3 regions of the Nonomuraea muscovyensis genome follow, and region 3 is predicted to be linked to each of the others. Evidence: predicted binding sites of a transcription regulator. Region 3 holds the regulator's gene; each other region holds the start of a gene.

Region 1 (5,928 bases), 910 kb from region 3:
CCGTTCAGGGCACACCCGCTCCCGGCGCCCGCCCACAGCGGCCCCGCCCATGGCGCCCCCGCTGTCGGCGCCCCAGTTCTGGCGCGCCCGAATCTGGCTGCGCCCGTCCCGTCGTGGAGAACCGCCCGTACGGGGTCGGCGCTTCTAGGATGGCGGGAAAGACCACGCAAGGCCGCCAACGAAGGAGCAACGTCGTGCCCGCACCGCTGCCGCACGAACATCTGCCGTCGGTCCCCGCGCTCACCGTCGAGAGCGACGACATCATGGACGGGGAGAGGCTGGGAGACCTGCACGTCTTCAACGACTGGGGCATGACCGGCCAGAACCTCTCGCCCGCCCTGCGCTGGTCCGGCGCCCCGGAGGGCACCCGCGGCTACGCCGTCACCTGCTTCGACCCCGACGCGCCGACGGGCAGCGGATTCTGGCACTGGGTGCTGTTCGGCATCCCGGCCTCGGTCACCGAGCTGCCCACGGGCGCCGGCACCGCGCCGGAGTTCAAGGGGCTGCCGGAGGGCGCGGCCCACGCCCGCAACGACTACGGCGTCAAGGCCTACGGCGGCGCCGCTCCCCCGCCCGGCGACCCGCACCGCTACGTCTTCACGGTCCACGCCCTGGGCGTCGACGAGCTGGGCGTCGACACCGACGCCAGCCCGGCGGTGGTCGGCTTCAACATCACCGCCAACACCCTGGCCCGCGGCCACATCATCCCCCACTTCGGCGTCTGACCCCGCTCCACGGCCCGGCCCGCTCCCCGCCTCCCGGCGAGCGGGCCGCCCGCCGCGGCCCGCTTCCACCCGGCACCGCCAGGTGACCCGCCGCACGGTCCGCCTTCACGACCCAGTCCGCCTTCACGGCACAGCACCGCCGAACCCCACCCGCCGCACGGCCCAGTCCGCCTTCACGACCGCGAGCAGGCAGCCACACAACGAATCGGGCGACCCGGTGGTGCCGGGTCGCCCGATGGGTGCTGCAGGGTGCCTGGAAGGCGTCAGAAGTCCATGTCGCCGCCGCCGGGCATGGCGGGAGCGGCAGGGGTCTTCTCGGGCTTCTCGGCGATGACGGCCTCGGTGGTGAGGAAGAGCGCCGCGATGGAGGCGGCGTTCTGCAGCGCGGAGCGCGTCACCTTGGCCGGGTCGATGATGCCCGCCTCGAACATGTTGACGTAGTCGCCCGTGGCGGCGTTGAGGCCCTCGCCCGGAGTGAGGTTGCGGACCTTCTCCACCACGACGCCGCCCTCAAGGCCGGCGTTGACGGCGATCTGCTTCAGCGGCTCCTCCAGAGCCTTGCGCACGATCGCGGCACCGGTGGCCTCGTCGCCCGACAGCTCCAGCTTGTCGAACGCCTTGGCGCCGGCCTGCAGCAGCGCCACGCCACCGCCGGGGACGATGCCCTCCTCGACGGCCGCCTTGGCGTTGCGCACGGCGTCCTCGATGCGGTGCTTGCGCTCCTTGAGCTCGACCTCGGTCGCGGCGCCGGCCTTGATGACGGCGACACCACCGGCGAGCTTGGCCAGGCGCTCCTGGAGCTTCTCGCGGTCGTAGTCGGAGTCGGTGCGCTCGATCTCGGCGCGGATCTCGTTGACCCGGCCGGCGATGGCGTCGGGGTCGCCCGCGCCGTCGACGATCGTGGTCTCGTCCTTGGTGACGACGACCTTGCGGGCGCGGCCGAGCTGGTCGAGCGTGGTGCTCTCCAGCTTGAGGCCGAGCTCCTCGGCGATGACCTGGCCACCGGCGAGGATGGCGATGTCGCCGAGCATGGCCTTGCGACGGTCACCGAAGCCCGGGGCCTTGACGGCCACGGAGCGGAACAGGCCGCGGATCTTGTTGACGACCAGGGTCGCCAGGGCCTCGCCCTCGATGTCCTCGGCGATGATCAGGAGCGGCTTGCCGGACTGCACGACCTTGTCGAGCAGCGGCAGCAGGTCCTTGTTGGCCGAGATCTTGGAGTTGACGATCAGGATGTACGGGTCCTCGAGCACGGCCTCCATGCGGTCCGAGTCGGTGACGAAGTACATCGACGTCATGCCCTTGTCGAAGCGCATGCCCTCGGTGAGCTCGAGCTCCAGACCGAAGGTGTTGCTCTCCTCGACGGTGATGACGCCTTCCTTGCCGACCTTGTCCATCGCCTCGGCGATGAGCGAGCCGATCTCGGGGTCGGCGGCGGAGATGGAGGCGGTGGAGGCGATCTGCTCCTTGGTCTCCACGTCCTTGGCCAGCTTGGACAGCTCCTCGCTGACGCGCTCGACCGCGGCCTCGATGCCCTTCTTCAGGGCCATCGGGTTGGCGCCGGCGGCAACGTTGCGCAGCCCCTCGCGCACCAGCGCCTGGGCGAGCACGGTGGCGGTGGTGGTGCCGTCACCCGCGACGTCGTCCGTCTTCTTGGCGACTTCCTTGACCAGCTCGGCCCCGATCTTCTCCCACGGGTCCTCGAGCTCGATCTCCTTGGCGATGGACACACCGTCGTTGGTGATCGTGGGAGCGCCCCACTTCTTCTCCAGCACGACGTTGCGGCCCTTCGGCCCCAGGGTCACCTTGACGGCGTCGGCGAGCTGGTTCATACCGCGCTCGAGACCGCGCCGGGCGTCCTCGTCAAACGCAATCATCTTGGCTGCCATAAGGCTAGACCTCCCAGATACAGGGTGGCTTGGTAGTGGACCGAGCCGACGCCCGCGACGGCATGTGGGCCCGCGTCTCCGTTGGCGAACCCCATCGTCTCGATCCCCGTTGCTGGCACTCACGAACAGAGAGTGCCAACGAATTGTTTAGCACTCTACCCCGCCGAGTGCAAGCCAACTCCGCCCCTGCCCAGCTCAGACCAAGGGTTGTCCAGGACAGAACGGGACGATTACCCGAGAGGTCCCCGTGCGGCGGGCCTGCGAGAGGCCCGCCGCATCTCCGGTGGAGGGGGGAACGACAGGCCGCGCCGGACTGCGCTGCCGTACGGCCTGCCGATGCGCGCCAGTGAGGTGGATCAGACCGTGCGGACGGATTCCGCCTGCGGCCCCTTCTGGCCCTGTGTGATCTCGAACTCGACGCGCTGGCCCTGCTCCAGAGAGCGATAGCCGTCCATCATGATGGCCGAGTAATGAACGAATACATCCTTACCACCGTCTACCGCGATGAAGCCGTAGCCCTTGTCCGCGTTGAACCACTTGACGGTGCCCTGCGCCACTTCCGACTCCTCTTACTGGTCTCGCGGATCCCGCCCATTCCTCCGCGAGACCCGCAATCGTCACGACTTATGGTGAAATCAGGCGGACGATCGCCTCGACCATACCTGTGGCACGGCGTTTGGCAACAGTGTCAAAGAACGAACTGCGCAATTCATCCCAGTGGGCTCGTTCAAGTTTGAAATTCCCCAAAAAGCGGAAGGCGCCCACAAGGGGCGCCTTCTGGTGCTGCGTTGTGGCCGCGGCCTGCGATCCGGACGACCGCTTCAGCCGTCCGCGAACGGGATCGCGCCTCCCGCACCGGGATCGCGACCCGCACGCCGGCCGGGGCGCGAGTCCCGCATGCACGGGCCGGACGTCGGCCGGCCGGCTACGAACCGGCGAGCGGTCAGCCGCCCGCGACGGCCGGGATGATGGAGATCTGGACACCGTCGGGCGCCGGAGTGTCCAGCCCTTCGGCGAAACGGACGTCCTCTTCACCCACGTAAACGTTGACAAAACGGCGAATCTTGCCCGATTCATCCAAAATTCGCGCGCCGATCCCCGGGTAGTCGGAGTCGAGCTTCGCGAGAACGTCACGAAGAGTCGCGCCTTCGCCACTCACTTCCGCGTTTCCGCCGGTGTAGGTGCGCAGGATGGTCGGAATCCGTACCGAAACACTCATCTTTACCTCGCCTTTCCTGGTTGTCAGACAGCCGCGCGGAACGCGTCGAGAGAGGGCCGGATCACGGCCGTGGGCGCCGCGTCGCCGGACACCGCGTCGAGCGTCTTGAGCCCGTCGCCGGTGTTGAGCACCACGGTCTCCGCCTCGGGGTCGAGCCGCCCGCTCTCGACGAGCTTCTTCAGCACGCCGACGGTGACCCCGCCGGCCGTCTCGGCGAAGACACCCTCGGTCGAGGCGAGCAGCTTGATCGCGGCGACGATCTCGGCGTCGGTGACGTCCTCGACCGCCCCGCCGGTGCGGCGGGCGATGTCAAGCACGTACGGCCCGTCGGCGGGGTTGCCGATGGCCAGGGACTTGGCGATGGTGTCGGGCTTGACCGGCTGGACCACGTCGTGGCCCGCCTTGAAGGCGGCCGACACCGGCGAGCAGCCCTGCGCCTGCGCGCCGAAGACCTTGTACGGCCGGTCCTCGACCAGCCCCAGCGCGATCAGCTCCTTGAAGCCCTTGTCGATCTTCGTGAGCTGGGAACCGGAGGCGATCGGGATGACGATCTGCTCGGGCAGCCGCCAGCCGAGCTGCTCGGCGATCTCGTAGGCGAGCGTCTTGGAGCCCTCGGCGTAGTAGGGCCGCAGGTTGACGTTGACGAAGCCCCACTTGTCGCCCAGCGGGTCGCCGATCAGCTCCGAGCAGAACCGGTTGACCTCGTCGTAGGTGCCCTCGATGCCGATCAGCCTGCCGCCGAACACCCGCGCCATGGCGATCTTGGCCTGCTCCAGGTCGGCGGGGATGAACACGCACGCGTCCAGCCCCGCCCGCGCCGCGGCGGCCGTCACCGCACCGGCGAGGTTGCCCGTGGAGGAGCAGGACAGCGTGTGGAAGCCGAAGTTGCGGGCCGCCTCGACGGCGATGGCGACGACCCGGTCCTTGAAGGAGTGGGTCGGGTTGCCCGAGTCGTCCTTGACGTACAGGGACCTGATGCCCAGCGCCTTGCCGAGGTTGCCCGCCTTGACCAGCTTGGTCCAGCCCGGGTTCATGTTGGGCTTGGTGGCGACGTCGGCGGGGACGGGGAGCAGGGAGCGGTAGCGCCAGATGTTGGCCGGGCCCGACTCGATCTCCGCGCGGGTGACGTCGCCGAAGGAGTAGGCCGCCTCGAGCGGCCCGAAACACTCCAGACAGGCGAAGCTGGGGCCGAGGTCGTAGCGGGTGCCGCACTCGCGGCAGGACAGGGCGGTGGCAGGACCGAAGTCAAGCGACATGAAGCGAGGCCTTCCCTCATCTTCGCCCGCGGCCACCTTGACCGCAGACCGGAATTGGCACCTTGTCCCGGTCGGCCTCGCCAGGTCGCGAGTCTCAAGCCGGGAGGGTTGCCGGGGCTTCGCAGGGCCGGTCCCTCCACCCCTCTGGATGAGCAATATTCAGTTGTCGGATCGAACTCTACCCGGCGATGCCGGCCGGCTGACCAATCGTCTCACCATTCGAGACAGACGGTCTCACCGATAGTCCTCGCCGAGCGCCGCCTGGACGTACTTGCGCGCCTGGTGGATGCGCGACTTGGCGGTGCCGAGCGGGATGCCGAGCTGCTCGGCCACCTCGCTGTAGTCGAGCTGGACGATGTCGCGCAGCACCAGCGCCTGGGCCAGGTCGGGCTTGTCGGCCTCCAGCGCCTCCATGGCGTCGAGCAGGTCGAGCCGCGACCCGGCGATGACGCTGACCCGGCGCACGTCGGGCTTCTGCATGGGCAGCTCGTCGGAGCTCTGCTCGGCCGCCCGGCGCTTCAGCGACCGGTAGGTGGTGCGCGCGCAGTTGGCGGTCACGATGTGCAGCCACGTGCTGAACCTGGCGCGCCCCTCGAAGCGGCCGATGTTGCGGGCCACGGCGAGCAGGGTGTCCTGCGAGGCCTCCTCGGCGTCCTGCCGGTAGGGCAGGATCCGGCCGCAGTGCCGCATGACGTCGGGCTCGATCCGCCGCAGCAGCTCGCCGAGCGCGCGATGATCTCCGGCTGCGGCGGAACGTGCCAGTTCCTCGGTTAGCTCATCAAGCGCCATAGCTGGGATCCTATGGTTGGAGGGAGCGTAAATGAACAGCGTCCTGGTTG
Region 2 (5,928 bases), on a different contig from region 3:
CCCCGCCAGCTCGAAGCCCCCGCGAAGTGCCAGCAAGATCAACCTCAGCGTGATGTCCTGATCCGAAGTCAAGGACGTTCCGAGGGAGCGGGTGCTTCCCGGGACCCGCATTCGCGTCCGTCTACCCCGGCAACGCCTCGCAGAAGGCTCTCCAACTCCTGGAGATCGTCGGGCCCCGCCGCTCTGTCCCGCCCGCACGGTCGGCCGGCGAACAGGGCCCGAACGCGGGTTGAGTCGCAGCGAAGCTGTCGTTCACGGATGCCGCGCTCGACATGAGCCTCCTACCCGCGCCGAGGCGGTCCCGCAGCGCGTCGTACACGTCCGTCGGGAGCGGGCCCTTCTGGGCGGCTGCGACATTGGCCTGCACGTGCGCGACCTGAGCCGAGCCGACGATCATCGAGTGAAGATCTTGGTGGCTGAGGATGAAGCGGAGCAGGAATTCCATCGTCGAGGCGCCGTCTGCCAGATCGTCCAGGCCGGCGGCGGCGAGCCGCGCGTGGTGGTCGGCGAGTGGCCGGCGCATCGGATCGCGCCTTCCTCCTGGAGGGTCGGCAGCTCGATGGTGTCCTCGGCCTGCATCTGCGACGCTCGGGCTCATGTGCACCATCAAGATGTCAAGGTGGTGGGTGCGCATCCGGCGCAGGCTCTGCTCGACGCACGCGCGGACGTTCGCCTTCGTGTAGACGTGCGGCGGAGCCCGAGTCGAGGATCGTGTTCAACGCCGTGCGGGCCTGGTCGTCGCCTATCGGCTTGCCCCACGCCCGCGGCCCGCGCATCTCCACCGATCCGTAGCCGAGGCGGCTCGCCCGCAGTCCGGTCCTTCCGAGCTCCGCGGTTGGCAGCGTCACGCCGGCGTCCTCGCTTCGGTCTCGGCCCTCCTGGCGCGTCCGTATGCGGCCAGGGCGTGGAAGGCGGCCTTGGGTTCCCACGGCAGCCCCGGATAGGCAGTGCCCGTGCGGCCGTGCTCCAGGATCTTGACGATGCCGAAGCTTGCGGTGTCGAAGTCCCGTTCGGGCTCCGAGGACGTCGGCAGATCCCGGCGGGCGAACGTGTTGACGAACGCCGTGTCCGTGCCCTCCTCGTCATAGATGTCGAGGAGCTCGCGCACGTATTGGGCTTGTTCCGCTTCGTCCCGCGTGACGGCCGTGGTCAGGCGGACGGCGCGGGCGCGATCGTCCCACTCGACGATGGAGTCGCCGCGTCCGCCCAGCTCGGCGGCGCCGCGGTGGGTGGTGCAGCCGAACTCGGTGACGGCGAACGGCTTGCCCTGCGAGGTCTGCGCGCGCAGACCCGCACGGAAACCGGGCGCGGTGGTCGCGTCGCGGTAGCCGGCGTCGGTGGCGATCATGTCGAACGGGGTCCAGTCCACGCCTTCGAAGGGCAGGCAGGCGTAGCTGACCTGGCCGTCGAACCGTTCGCGCACCGCGGCGACGGCCCGGGTGAGGAAGGCGTTGACGCGGGCGCGCAGTTCGGGGAGCGCGGCGCGCACCCGTGCGGGCTCGGCTATCACGCCAAGCCGCTCCTCCAGGCTGTCACCGGGCAGAAAGCCGCTGGTGAACAAGCTGATCTCGGAGCCGGTGAGGAGGACGACGCGCGCCCCTTCCCGGCGCAGGTGTTCGGCACGTCCGGCGGCGTCGACGATGAACGCCATCAGCTCGTCCTGGGTGAGGCCGTTGGTGAACGGTGAGTACCAGACCTCCAGGCCCGCGCGCGCGGCGTGGCGTGCGGCGGATTCGAGGCGGTCGGGGTCTCCTCCGGTGATGCGGACCGCGTCGCAGGACAGCTCGTCGCGGATGATCTGCATCTCGCGGCGGACCGTGTCCGGGTTGTAGGGCTCGTGGGTGGTGGTTCCGGCAGACAGGAAGCCGGTGTCGTAGGTGACACCGTAGGCACGCATCAGGGATCTCCTCGTGTGGTCGTGCGGGTGGGACATGGGGGCGGGTTCTGTGACCGGGGTTGTCGATGCTGAGCGTTCATGGCACGTAGTCCCGATGCACATCGACGAGCGGGTCCCGAAGACCCACCCGATCGCCGGCCTTCGTCCGTGACGCACTGGTTGAAGATGGAGCTAGAAGTCCATGTCACCGCCGGGCATGGCGGGAGCGGCAGGGGTCTTCTCGGGCTTCTCGGCGATGACGGCCTCGGTGGTGAGGAAGAGCGCCGCGATGGAGGCGGCGTTCTGCAGCGCGGAGCGCGTCACCTTGGCCGGGTCGATGATGCCCGCCTCGAACATGTTGACGTAGTCGCCCGTGGCGGCGTTGAGGCCCTCGCCCGGAGTGAGGTTGCGGACCTTCTCCACCACGACGCCGCCCTCAAGGCCGGCGTTGACGGCGATCTGCTTCAGCGGCTCCTCCAGAGCCTTGCGCACGATCGCGGCACCGGTGGCCTCGTCGCCCGACAGCTCCAGCTTGTCGAACGCCTTGGCGCCGGCCTGCAGCAGCGCCACGCCACCGCCGGGGACGATGCCCTCCTCGACGGCCGCCTTGGCGTTGCGCACGGCGTCCTCGATGCGGTGCTTGCGCTCCTTGAGCTCGACCTCGGTCGCGGCGCCGGCCTTGATGACGGCGACACCACCGGCGAGCTTGGCCAGGCGCTCCTGGAGCTTCTCGCGGTCGTAGTCGGAGTCGGTGCGCTCGATCTCGGCGCGGATCTCGTTGACCCGGCCGGCGATGGCGTCGGGGTCGCCCGCGCCGTCGACGATCGTGGTCTCGTCCTTGGTGACGACGACCTTGCGGGCGCGGCCGAGCTGGTCGAGCGTGGTGCTCTCCAGCTTGAGGCCGAGCTCCTCGGCGATGACCTGGCCACCGGCGAGGATGGCGATGTCGCCGAGCATGGCCTTGCGACGGTCACCGAAGCCCGGGGCCTTGACCGCGACAGACCGGAAGACGCCCTTCATCTTGTTGACCACCAGGGTCGCCAGGGCCTCGCCCTCGACGTCCTCGGCGATGACCAGCAGCGGCCTGCCGGACTGCACGACCTTGTCGAGCAGCGGCAGCACGTCCCTGTTGGCGGAGACCTTGCCGCTCACGATGAGGACGTAGGGATCGTCGAGGTCCGCTTCGAGCCGGTCGGAGTCGGTGATGAAGAGCGGGGCGATGTAACCCTTGTCGAAGCGCATGCCCTCGGTGAGCTCGAGCTCCAGACCGAAGGTGTTGCTCTCCTCGACGGTGATGACGCCTTCCTTGCCGACCTTGTCCATCGCCTCGGCGATGAGCGAGCCGATCTCGGGGTCGGCGGCGGAGATGGAGGCGGTGGAGGCGATCTGCTCCTTGGTCTCCACGTCCTTGGCCAGCTTGGACAGCTCCTCGCTGACGCGCTCGACCGCGGCCTCGATGCCCTTCTTCAGGGCCATCGGGTTGGCGCCGGCGGCAACGTTGCGCAGCCCCTCGCGCACCAGCGCCTGGGCGAGCACGGTGGCGGTGGTGGTGCCGTCACCCGCGACGTCGTCCGTCTTCTTGGCGACTTCCTTGACCAGCTCGGCCCCGATCTTCTCCCACGGGTCCTCGAGCTCGATCTCCTTGGCGATGGACACACCGTCGTTGGTGATCGTGGGAGCGCCCCACTTCTTCTCCAGCACGACGTTGCGGCCCTTCGGCCCCAGGGTCACCTTGACGGCGTCGGCGAGCTGGTTCATACCGCGCTCGAGACCGCGCCGGGCGTCCTCGTCAAACGCAATCATCTTCGATGTCATTACTGCTCCTGCTCTTGATGGGGTGCTCCGGGACGGCGCCCGCGACGGACGTCCGCCGGCAGGTGGACGACCCGCAGGCGGACCTCGCCGTCCCGGCTCACCTTGTGGTCGGCGCGCTCCAGGCGGGAGTGCCGGGCGTCCGATGGCACTCTACCCACAACTTGCGTGTCACGCACATAGTGCGCGGCACGCAATGTCGGATATAGTTGAGCCATGAACGACGACGCCATGGATCTCCGGGCGCGCAACCGGCAGGGCACCCGGGAGGCGATCAGCCACGCCGCACTGCGCCTGGCCATCGAGCAGGGCCCCAACGGGCTGGCCCTGGTCCGCGTCCACGACATCGCCGCGGCCGCGGGAGTCTCCCCCCGCACCTACAACAACTACTTCTCCAGCAGGGCGGAGGCGATCTGCGCCTTCCAGGCCGACCAGGCCGGGCGCGCGGGGCAGACACTGCGCTCCCGGCCCGCCGACGAGCCGCTCGGCGAGGCCGTCATCGCGGCCATGATCGACCTCTACACCGACCCCGAGCCCGACCGGGCCGGCCTGCGCATGATCACGTCGACGCCCGAGTTGGAGGGCGAGGCGCTCAAGGCGTTCACCATGGCGGAGGGCCCGCTCGCCGAGGCGATCGCGGCACGCACCGGCACCGACCCGACACGCGACCTGTTCCCCACGGTCACGGCCGCTGCGGTCGCCGGCGCCATCCGCGTCGCGGGGCGACACTGGCTCGCGCCCGGCAACACCGACTCCTTCGCCACCATCCTGCGCCGCGCCCTGTCCTACGTCGTTCCCGTCACACCGCCCGATGGCCCGCAGGATCAGTGACCCGCACGCGCGGCCGAGATGACCGGCGGGTCATCCGCCAGCCGTGCACCAGAGCCGCTCTCACATGGCCACGGACAACCCGCAGCCGGTGAGCTCTCGTAGCGGCCTTCGATCGGGAACGCGGTGGACCTGGAACGTGCTCGATCACGTTGCCGCGCCGGCGAGGTGCCGCGCGCGAACCCGGCCGGCGTGATCGCACCGGCCGGGTTCATCCTTTCGGATCAGGATCGCGGTGTCGGCTCGGGGGCCGGGTCATTGTCCTCGCTGAGCGAACTCAGCGGGGGTCGTGCCACTGGGGAAGCGGGTGACGAAGTCGAGGACGCCGACCCATGCCGGCCGGACGGCGATGCGGACCATCGTGGTGCCGGGCCGGTCGACCGCGGCGATGTTGGCCGCGCCCTGTTCCTCGCCGGCGTAGCGTCGCCGGGCGGCGGCGTATTCTTCGACGATGCCGTCGACGTCGGTGATCTCGGCCCTACCCCGGATGAGGAGTACGGCGGGCGGAGTGGTGGCGGCGTCGATCGTGATGGCGATGTCGGGACGGGCACGCAGGGCGTTGACCTTGAGGCCGCCGAATGTGGAGAGCACCACCTCGCTGCCGGTCCAGTGGAACAGCATGGGGAACACTCGTGGTGTGCCGTCCTGGGCGACGTAGGCGATGCGGGCGAGTTCGGTGGAGTGGAAGCAGCCGTTGGGCCACGTCGGTCTCCAGGAGGCGCGGGTCGCCCTGGGGCAAGGTCGTCGGGTTGTCGAGGCGCGTCATGGGGCGATGACCTGGTCGAGGTTGTCCAGGCACAGGCCCCAGCCCTCGCGGAGCTCGGCCGCCGCGTGCTGGTCGGGCAGGCCGCTGTGGTTGAGTATCACGCTGGTGACGCCGTCACGCTCGCTGATCTCCAGGTCGCAGCGTGACCCGGCGCCCGACTCGCCGTCCTCGCCGTGCCATGATCAGGCCGTCCCGCGCCGGAACCGCGGTCCAGGCGAGGTGCGCGGCGACGGCGTTGCCGACGACCTGTTGCCGCCCGCAGGCATCGACAGACGGCAGCGGAGCCGATGGTGCGCAGGCGCGTGTCAGCCCGTCGTCCAAGGCCGGAGCTTGTCGGGGTTGAGAATTGCCCAGATGTGCTTGATCCGACCTCCTGCGACGTCGAACGCCAGCACCGACACGGTGCCGCCGTCCACCTGGGCCACCAGGCCGGGCTGACCGTTGACCGTACACTCCAGGATCGTCACGTCGGGTGTCGTCCTGGCCCGGTCGGTGAAGAAGCGCGCGATCTGTTCGGCGCCTTCGACCGGGCGGAGCTCGGCTGTGACGAGTCCGCCGCCGTCGCCGATGGCCGTGGCGTCGGGGTCGAGGAGGCCGATGAGGGCGTCGATGTCCCTGGCTCCCCAGGCCTGTTTGAAGGCTCTGA
Region 3 (5,928 bases):
CACACCGCACGTGGCATGGCCGCCTTGCGATCCGTCCTGGAGAAAATGTCATGACCCAGCCCCCCGACGAGTACGGCGACGTACTACGCGGTGTGCTGCGTGCGGAGGCGGACACGGTCGTGCCCTCGCCGGAAGGACTGGAGATCATCCGCGCCCGCATCGAGCGGCGCGGCATGCGCAACCTGTTCTGGTGGCGGGCCGGCGCCGCCGCCGCCAGCGCCGTCCTGGTCGCCGGCACGATCGTGATGGTCGTCCCCGAGCTGCGCCACCAGGTCCTGCGGGACACCGTGCAGGACATCAAGAGCACCTCCACTCCCCCCGCGGCCGACTCGACCAACCGGGCCGTCTCGCCGGATCCGCCCATCCGCAGCCAGCCGACCGAGGTGGTGGTCGTCCCCGACCCGTCGACCCGGCCGCCGAGGCAGCAGCCGTCGGAGACGGCGAAGTCCACCAGCAAGCCGACGCCGAGCTCCACCCCGTGCCCGACGGCCGCCAAGCAGCAGGACGCGCAGCGCGACGACTGCCCCACGGGCACGCCGACCCCCACGCCGACTCCGACGCCGACCGTGACCCCGACGCCCACCCAGCCGGACCCGGTGCCGACGTGCCCGGCCGACGAGTGCCCACCGCCCGATCCCGAGCCCATCCCGACCGCGGTGCCCAGCCCGCTGCTCAACGGCACCCCGTACTCGATCCCGTGAGCCCGCACCGCCCGTAGCGGGAGCGCTTGCCTGTTCGAGCGGCCCTACCAGCGGCCGGTGCGCGCCAGCAGGACGGCCGCAGCCGCCACCCCGGCCGTGGACGTCCGCAGCACCGTGGGCCCGAGCAGCACCGGCACCGCCTTCACCGCCCTGAACCGGCCCAGCTCCTCATCGCCGACCCCGCCCTCGGGTCCCACCACGACGACGATGTCGCCGCCCGCCGGCAGCTCCACGCCGGACAGCGGCTCAGCCGCCTCCTCGTGCAGCACCAGCCCCAGCGCCGCACCTGCGAGCAGTTGCTCGACCCGCGCCGTGGACGCGGGCTCGGTCACTTCCGGCAGATGGAACCTGCGGGCCTGCTTGCCGGCCTCGCGCGCCGTGGAACGCCACCGGCCGAGCGCCTTGGCGGCCCGCTCGCCCTTCCACTGGGTGATGCTGCGCGAGGCGGCCCAGGGCACGATGACGTCGACGCCGGCCTCGGTCATCATCTCGACGGCCAGCTCGCCCCGGTCGCCCTTCGGCAGCCCCTGGACGACCACGAGCCGCGGCTGCGGCGCCGCCATCTCGTAGCGGCTCGTCACGTCGAGCCGGAGCGCGTCTTTGAGCACCTCGCGCACGACGCACTCGGCGACCGCGCCGGCCCCGTCGGTCAGGTCCACCCGCTCGCCGGCGCGCAACCGGCGCACGGCGGCCGCGTGCCGCCCCTCCGCGCCGCCGAGCACCAGCTCGGGCCCGTCGAGCACGTCGGACAGGAAGACGGGGACGGTCACGGCCGGCGGCTCATCGGCCGTTGAACGCGTCGCGCAGCCGCGAGAAGAATCCCTGCTGCCCCGGCGCGAACTTGCCCGGCGGCCGCTCCTCGCCCCGCTGCCTGGCCAGCTCGCGCAGCAGCTCCTCCTGCGCCGGGTCGAGGCGCATCGGGGTCTCCACGTTGACGTGGATGAGCAGGTCGCCGCGGCCGGTCTCGTTGAGCCGCTGCACGCCCCTGCCGTACATCGTGATGACCTGCCCCGCCTGGGTGCCCGGCCGGACGTCGATCTCCTCCGCCCCGTCGAGGGTCTCCACGGTCAGCACCGTGCCGAGGGCCGCGGCCGTCATCGGGATCTGCACCGTGCAGTGCAGGTCGTCGCCGCGCCGCTCGAAGATCTCGTGAGGGCGTTCGACGATCTCGAGGAACAGGTCTCCGGGCGGGCCGCCGCCGGGGCCGACCTCGCCCTCGCCGGCGAGCTGGATGTGGGTGCCGTCCTCGACGCCCGCCGGGATGCGGACCTTGATCGTACGGCGGGTGCGCACGCGGCCGTCACCCGAGCACTCCTGGCACGGGTGGCGGATGATCGAGCCGAAGCCACCGCACTGGGGGCACGGCCGCGAGGTCATCACCTGGCCCAGGAACGACCGCGTCACCTGGGAGATCTCGCCACGCCCGCTGCACATGTCGCAGGTGTCGGGGTGGGTGCCCGGCGCGGCCCCGGCGCCCTGACACACCTCGCACAGCACGGCCGTGTCGACGACCAGCTCACGGGTGGTGCCGAACGCGGTCTCGCGCAGGTCGAGCTCGACGCGGATCGTGGCGTTGCGCCCCCGGCGCGCCCGCGAGCGCGGCCCGCGCGCGCCGCCCGCCGAGCCGAAGAAGGCGTCCATGATGTCGCTGAACGGGAACCCGGCGCCGAAGCCGCCCGCCCCGGCACCGGCGCCCGCACCGCCGAACGGGTCGGCGCCCAGGTCGTACATCTGGCGCTTGTTGGGATCGGACAGGACCTCGTAGGCCTGCGTGATCTCCTTGAACCGTTCCTGGGTCTCAGGATCCGGGTTCACGTCGGGGTGCAGCTCCCGGGCCAGTCTCCGGTACGCCTTCTTGATCTCGTCCTGACTGGCGTCACGGCGCACCCCGAGGGTGGCGTAGTAGTCGCTGTTTGCCACTTATCGACCTCTTATGATGCAGCCAGGATCTGGCTGACGTAGCGTGCCACCGCGCGCACGGCGCCCATCGTCACGGGGTAGTCCATCCTCGTGGGACCCAGCACGCCGAGCCGGGCCAGTTGGTTGTCGCCAGAACCGTATCCGGTGGCGACGACGGATGTGCCGCGAAGGTAGGGGTTTTCGGAGCCGATGCGCACGGTGAGCGCGGACGGGGTGTCTGTGGAAGTCTCGCCGAGCAGCCGCATGAGCACGACCTGCTCCTCCAGCGCCTCGAGCACGTCACGCAGGCCCGTGGCGAAGTCGGCGCCCGCGAGGTTGGCGGCCCCGGCGAAGACGAGCTTCTCGTCGTGCCGTTCGACGAGCGTCTCGAGCAGCACCGACAGGATCGTCGCCACCGCGGGACGGTCCTCGACCGGCAGCCGCTCGGGCAGGTCGGCGACCCGGTCGGGCACGGTGCTGAGACCGCAGCCGTCGAGACACGCGTTGAGCACGGCGCGCAGGTGGGCGATGCGCTGGTCCTCCACGACCTCGGGCAGCTCGATCACCCGCTGCTCGACGCGGCCGGTGTTGGTGATCAGCACGAGCATGACGCGCCGCTCGCTGAGCGGCACCAGCTCGACGTGCCGGACCGTCGAACGGGTCAACGTCGGGTACTGCACGACGGCGACCTGCCTGGTGAGCTGCGCGAGCAGGCGTACGGTGCGCATGACCACGTCGTCGAGGTCGACCGCGCCCGCGAGGAACGTCTCGATCGCCCGCCGTTCCGCCGAGGAGAGCGGCTTGACCTGCGACAACCTGTCGACGAACAGGCGGTAGCCCTTGTCCGTCGGCACGCGGCCGGCGCTGGTGTGCGGCTGGGTGATGTAGCCCTCCTCCTCCAGCGCGGCCATGTCGTTGCGCACGGTGGCCGGGGAGACCTTCAGGTTGTGGCGCTCGGCCAGCGCCTTGGAGCCCACCGGTTCGTTGGTGGACACGTAGTCTTCGACAATGGCGCGGAGCACCGCCAGTTTACGATCGTCGAGCACGTGCACACCTCCTGCCTCTGCTGGGAACCGCCTAGCACTCGGTGTTCCCGAGTGCCAAGTGTACGGCCGTTGCCTGGAAGGTGCGATAACGACCGGCCACCGGGGTGCCTGGCGTGCCCGAACCCGCAGGCATCAGACTGATCGGCATGACCGACGATTCCCCGTCCCAGCCGAACGGCCCGCAGCCCGGGTCCGGTCCGCGGCCCGGTCAGGCCTCCTCACCCTCCGGTGCCCCGTCCTCCGATCCGCAACCTCCGGCCGCCTCCTCACCTGCGCCGGCGCCCGCGGCGGAGCCGTCCGACGCCTCCGCCGACGCCCCGCCGGACCCGCCTCAGGGCGGCCCCTCCGACGCGCCCGCCGAAGCCGCTTCGGACCCGCGGGCGAGCACCCCTTCCGACGCCTCCTCCGACGCCCCTCCCGACACCCCGTCCGGGCCGCCCTCTGGCGCGCAGCCCAGCGCGCCGTCCGGGTCGACCTCCGGGCCGCAGCCGGGTGCGCCGTCCGGACCGCCCTCCGGGCCGCAGCCGGGTGCGCCGTCCGGACCGCCCTCCGGGCCGCAGCCGGGTACGCCGTCCGGACCGTCATTCGCGTCGCCGTCCGGGCCGCCGCCGCCCGCTGCCGGGTACAGTCGCGCCCCGGGTTACGGGCCGCAGCCTCCGAGCGGGCCGCCGTCGCACGACTATCCGCCGCCCGGCGGCCCGTCCCACGGCCAGGCGGCGCCTCCCGGCGGTCACCCGTACGGACCCCAGCCGTCCAGCACCCCGGGCTACGGGCCACCCGGCGCCTTCGGCGGCTACGGCCAGCAGCCCCCCGGCACCCCCAGCTACGACCGGCAATCACCGAGCGCGCCCGGCTATGGACAACAACCGCCCAGCGCGCCCGGATACGGCTACCAGGCTCCCGGCGGCCCGCCCTACGGTCAGGCGCCGCCTCCCGGCGGGCCCGCGTACGGACAGGCGCCCGCATTCGGCGACCCCTCCTACGGGCAGGGGCAGACGCCCGGCGGGCCCGGCTTCGGCCAGGCTCCCCCGCCGGGCGAGTCCGCGTACGGGCAGGCACCCCCCTCGGGCGGCCCGGCGTTCGGGCAGGCCGCGCCTCCGGGCGGTCAGCCCTACGGACAGCCCGGCGCGTACGGCCCTGGACAGCCGGGCGCGTACGGCCCCGGACAGCCCGGACCGTACGGCCCCGACCAACCCGGACCGTACGGCCCTGGACAGCCGGGCGTGTACGGCCCCGACCAACCCGGCGTGTACGGCGGCGGGGGCCGGTTCGGCGCGCGGCCGGATTCCCGGCCGGTCAAGCCGTCGCTGTGGTGGATCGCGGGTGGCTGGGCGGTCGCCGTGGTGTGCGCGGTGGCGGGCGTCGCCCTGTTCACGGGGGGCGTGTTCAGCACGGCGAGCGACATGGCGCCGTCGAAGACGTTCGCGGCGGGCGAGAGCGTCACCGTCGCCCTCGACCCGGACGACCGGCCCGCCCTCTACATCGCCAGCTCCACCCGGGTGCACTACACGTGCATGATCTCCGGCGGCCCCGGGCAGGCCAGGCTCGTCAACACGACCACGAACCAGACCGTCAACCAGGGCTCCATCCGCTGGCAGCTCATCCTGCTGGTCAACGCCCCCTCGGCCGGCGACTACCGGCTCACCTGCGCGACCCAGGAGCCGGGCGACGCGCGCTTCGGGGTTGGTCGTGACCTCGCCTCCTCGGCGGGCGGCCTGGCCGGCGGGGTGGCGGCGCTGCTGCTCATCCCGGGTGCGGGCGTCCTGATCGGGATCGTCGTCACCGCCGTGGTCCTCGTCCGGCGCAGCCGCGGCCGCAAGCGCCTCGCGATGGGCGGGTGATTTGCTACGGTCCCCGTGTGTACGAGGGTGATGTTCTCGCGGGCAACTGGCGGCGGCCGGGCAAGGGCACGATCCCCAAGGTGCCCGCCGAACCGGACCTCGTCGTGGAGGACGCCGAGAGCGGCTTCTGCGGCGCGGTGGTGGCCTGCGACAAGGAGGCCGTCACGCTGGAGGACCGGTTCGGCAGGCGCAGGCTGTTCCCGCTGGCGCCGGCCGCGTTCCTGCTGGAGGGCAAGGTCGTGACGCTCGTACGGCCCGCGCCGGGCCCGCGCGCGCCGAGGCGGAGCGCGTCGGGTTCGCTCGCCGTGGAGGGGCTGCGGGCCAAGGTCGCCCGGGAGAGCCGCATCTACGTGGAGGGCGTGCACGACGCCGCGCTGGTGGAGAAGATCTGGGGCCACGACCTGCGGGTCGAGGGCGTGGTGGTCGAGTACCTGGAGGGGG

What was found. Region 3 encodes HrcA, which represses chaperone genes, less so after heat shock. Its sites were predicted from a motif close to TTGGCACTCTCNNNNNGAGAGTGCCAA; they were not measured.
Region 1: groL (chaperonin GroEL) is a predicted target of HrcA. The motif match lies at 2,727-2,753, and genes of this name have one in related genera.
Region 2: groL (chaperonin GroEL) is a predicted target of HrcA. The motif match lies at 3,800-3,826, and genes of this name have one in related genera.

Annotation. Positions count from the first base shown of each region.
Region 1 covers NZ_JACHJB010000001.1:1,989,117-1,995,044, forward strand. Annotated here, with positions in the region: gene FHU36_RS44250 (ATP-binding cassette domain-containing protein) at 1-221, opposite strand, end outside; gene FHU36_RS09295 (YbhB/YbcL family Raf kinase inhibitor-like protein) at 150-725, shown strand; gene groL (chaperonin GroEL) at 989-2,614, opposite strand; gene FHU36_RS09305 (cold-shock protein) at 2,971-3,171, opposite strand; gene FHU36_RS09310 (MoaD/ThiS family protein) at 3,558-3,833, opposite strand; gene thrC (threonine synthase) at 3,857-5,089, opposite strand; SAM riboswitch class I at 5,103-5,244, opposite strand; gene FHU36_RS09320 (RNA polymerase sigma factor) at 5,324-5,878, opposite strand; gene FHU36_RS09325 (alpha,alpha-trehalose-phosphate synthase (UDP-forming)) at 5,910-5,928, shown strand, end outside.
Region 2 covers NZ_JACHJB010000002.1:382,903-388,830, reverse strand. Annotated here, with positions in the region: gene FHU36_RS18320 (aldo-keto reductase family protein) at 122-523, opposite strand; gene FHU36_RS18315 (glycoside hydrolase family 113 protein) at 845-1,897, opposite strand; gene groL (chaperonin GroEL) at 2,069-3,691, opposite strand; gene FHU36_RS18305 (TetR/AcrR family transcriptional regulator) at 3,905-4,519, shown strand; gene FHU36_RS18300 (pyridoxamine 5'-phosphate oxidase family protein) at 4,772-5,137, opposite strand; partial or broken gene FHU36_RS18295 (SRPBCC domain-containing protein) at 5,279-5,449, opposite strand; gene sigJ (RNA polymerase sigma factor SigJ) at 5,588-5,928, opposite strand, start outside.
Region 3 covers NZ_JACHJB010000001.1:1,076,270-1,082,197, forward strand. Annotated here, with positions in the region: gene FHU36_RS05125 (SigE family RNA polymerase sigma factor) at 1-54, shown strand, start outside; gene FHU36_RS05130 (hypothetical protein) at 51-701, shown strand; gene FHU36_RS05135 (16S rRNA (uracil(1498)-N(3))-methyltransferase) at 746-1,471, opposite strand; gene dnaJ (molecular chaperone DnaJ) at 1,482-2,621, opposite strand; gene hrcA (heat-inducible transcriptional repressor HrcA) at 2,633-3,646, opposite strand; gene FHU36_RS44125 (hypothetical protein) at 3,793-5,487, shown strand; gene FHU36_RS05155 (DUF3097 domain-containing protein) at 5,505-5,928, shown strand, end outside.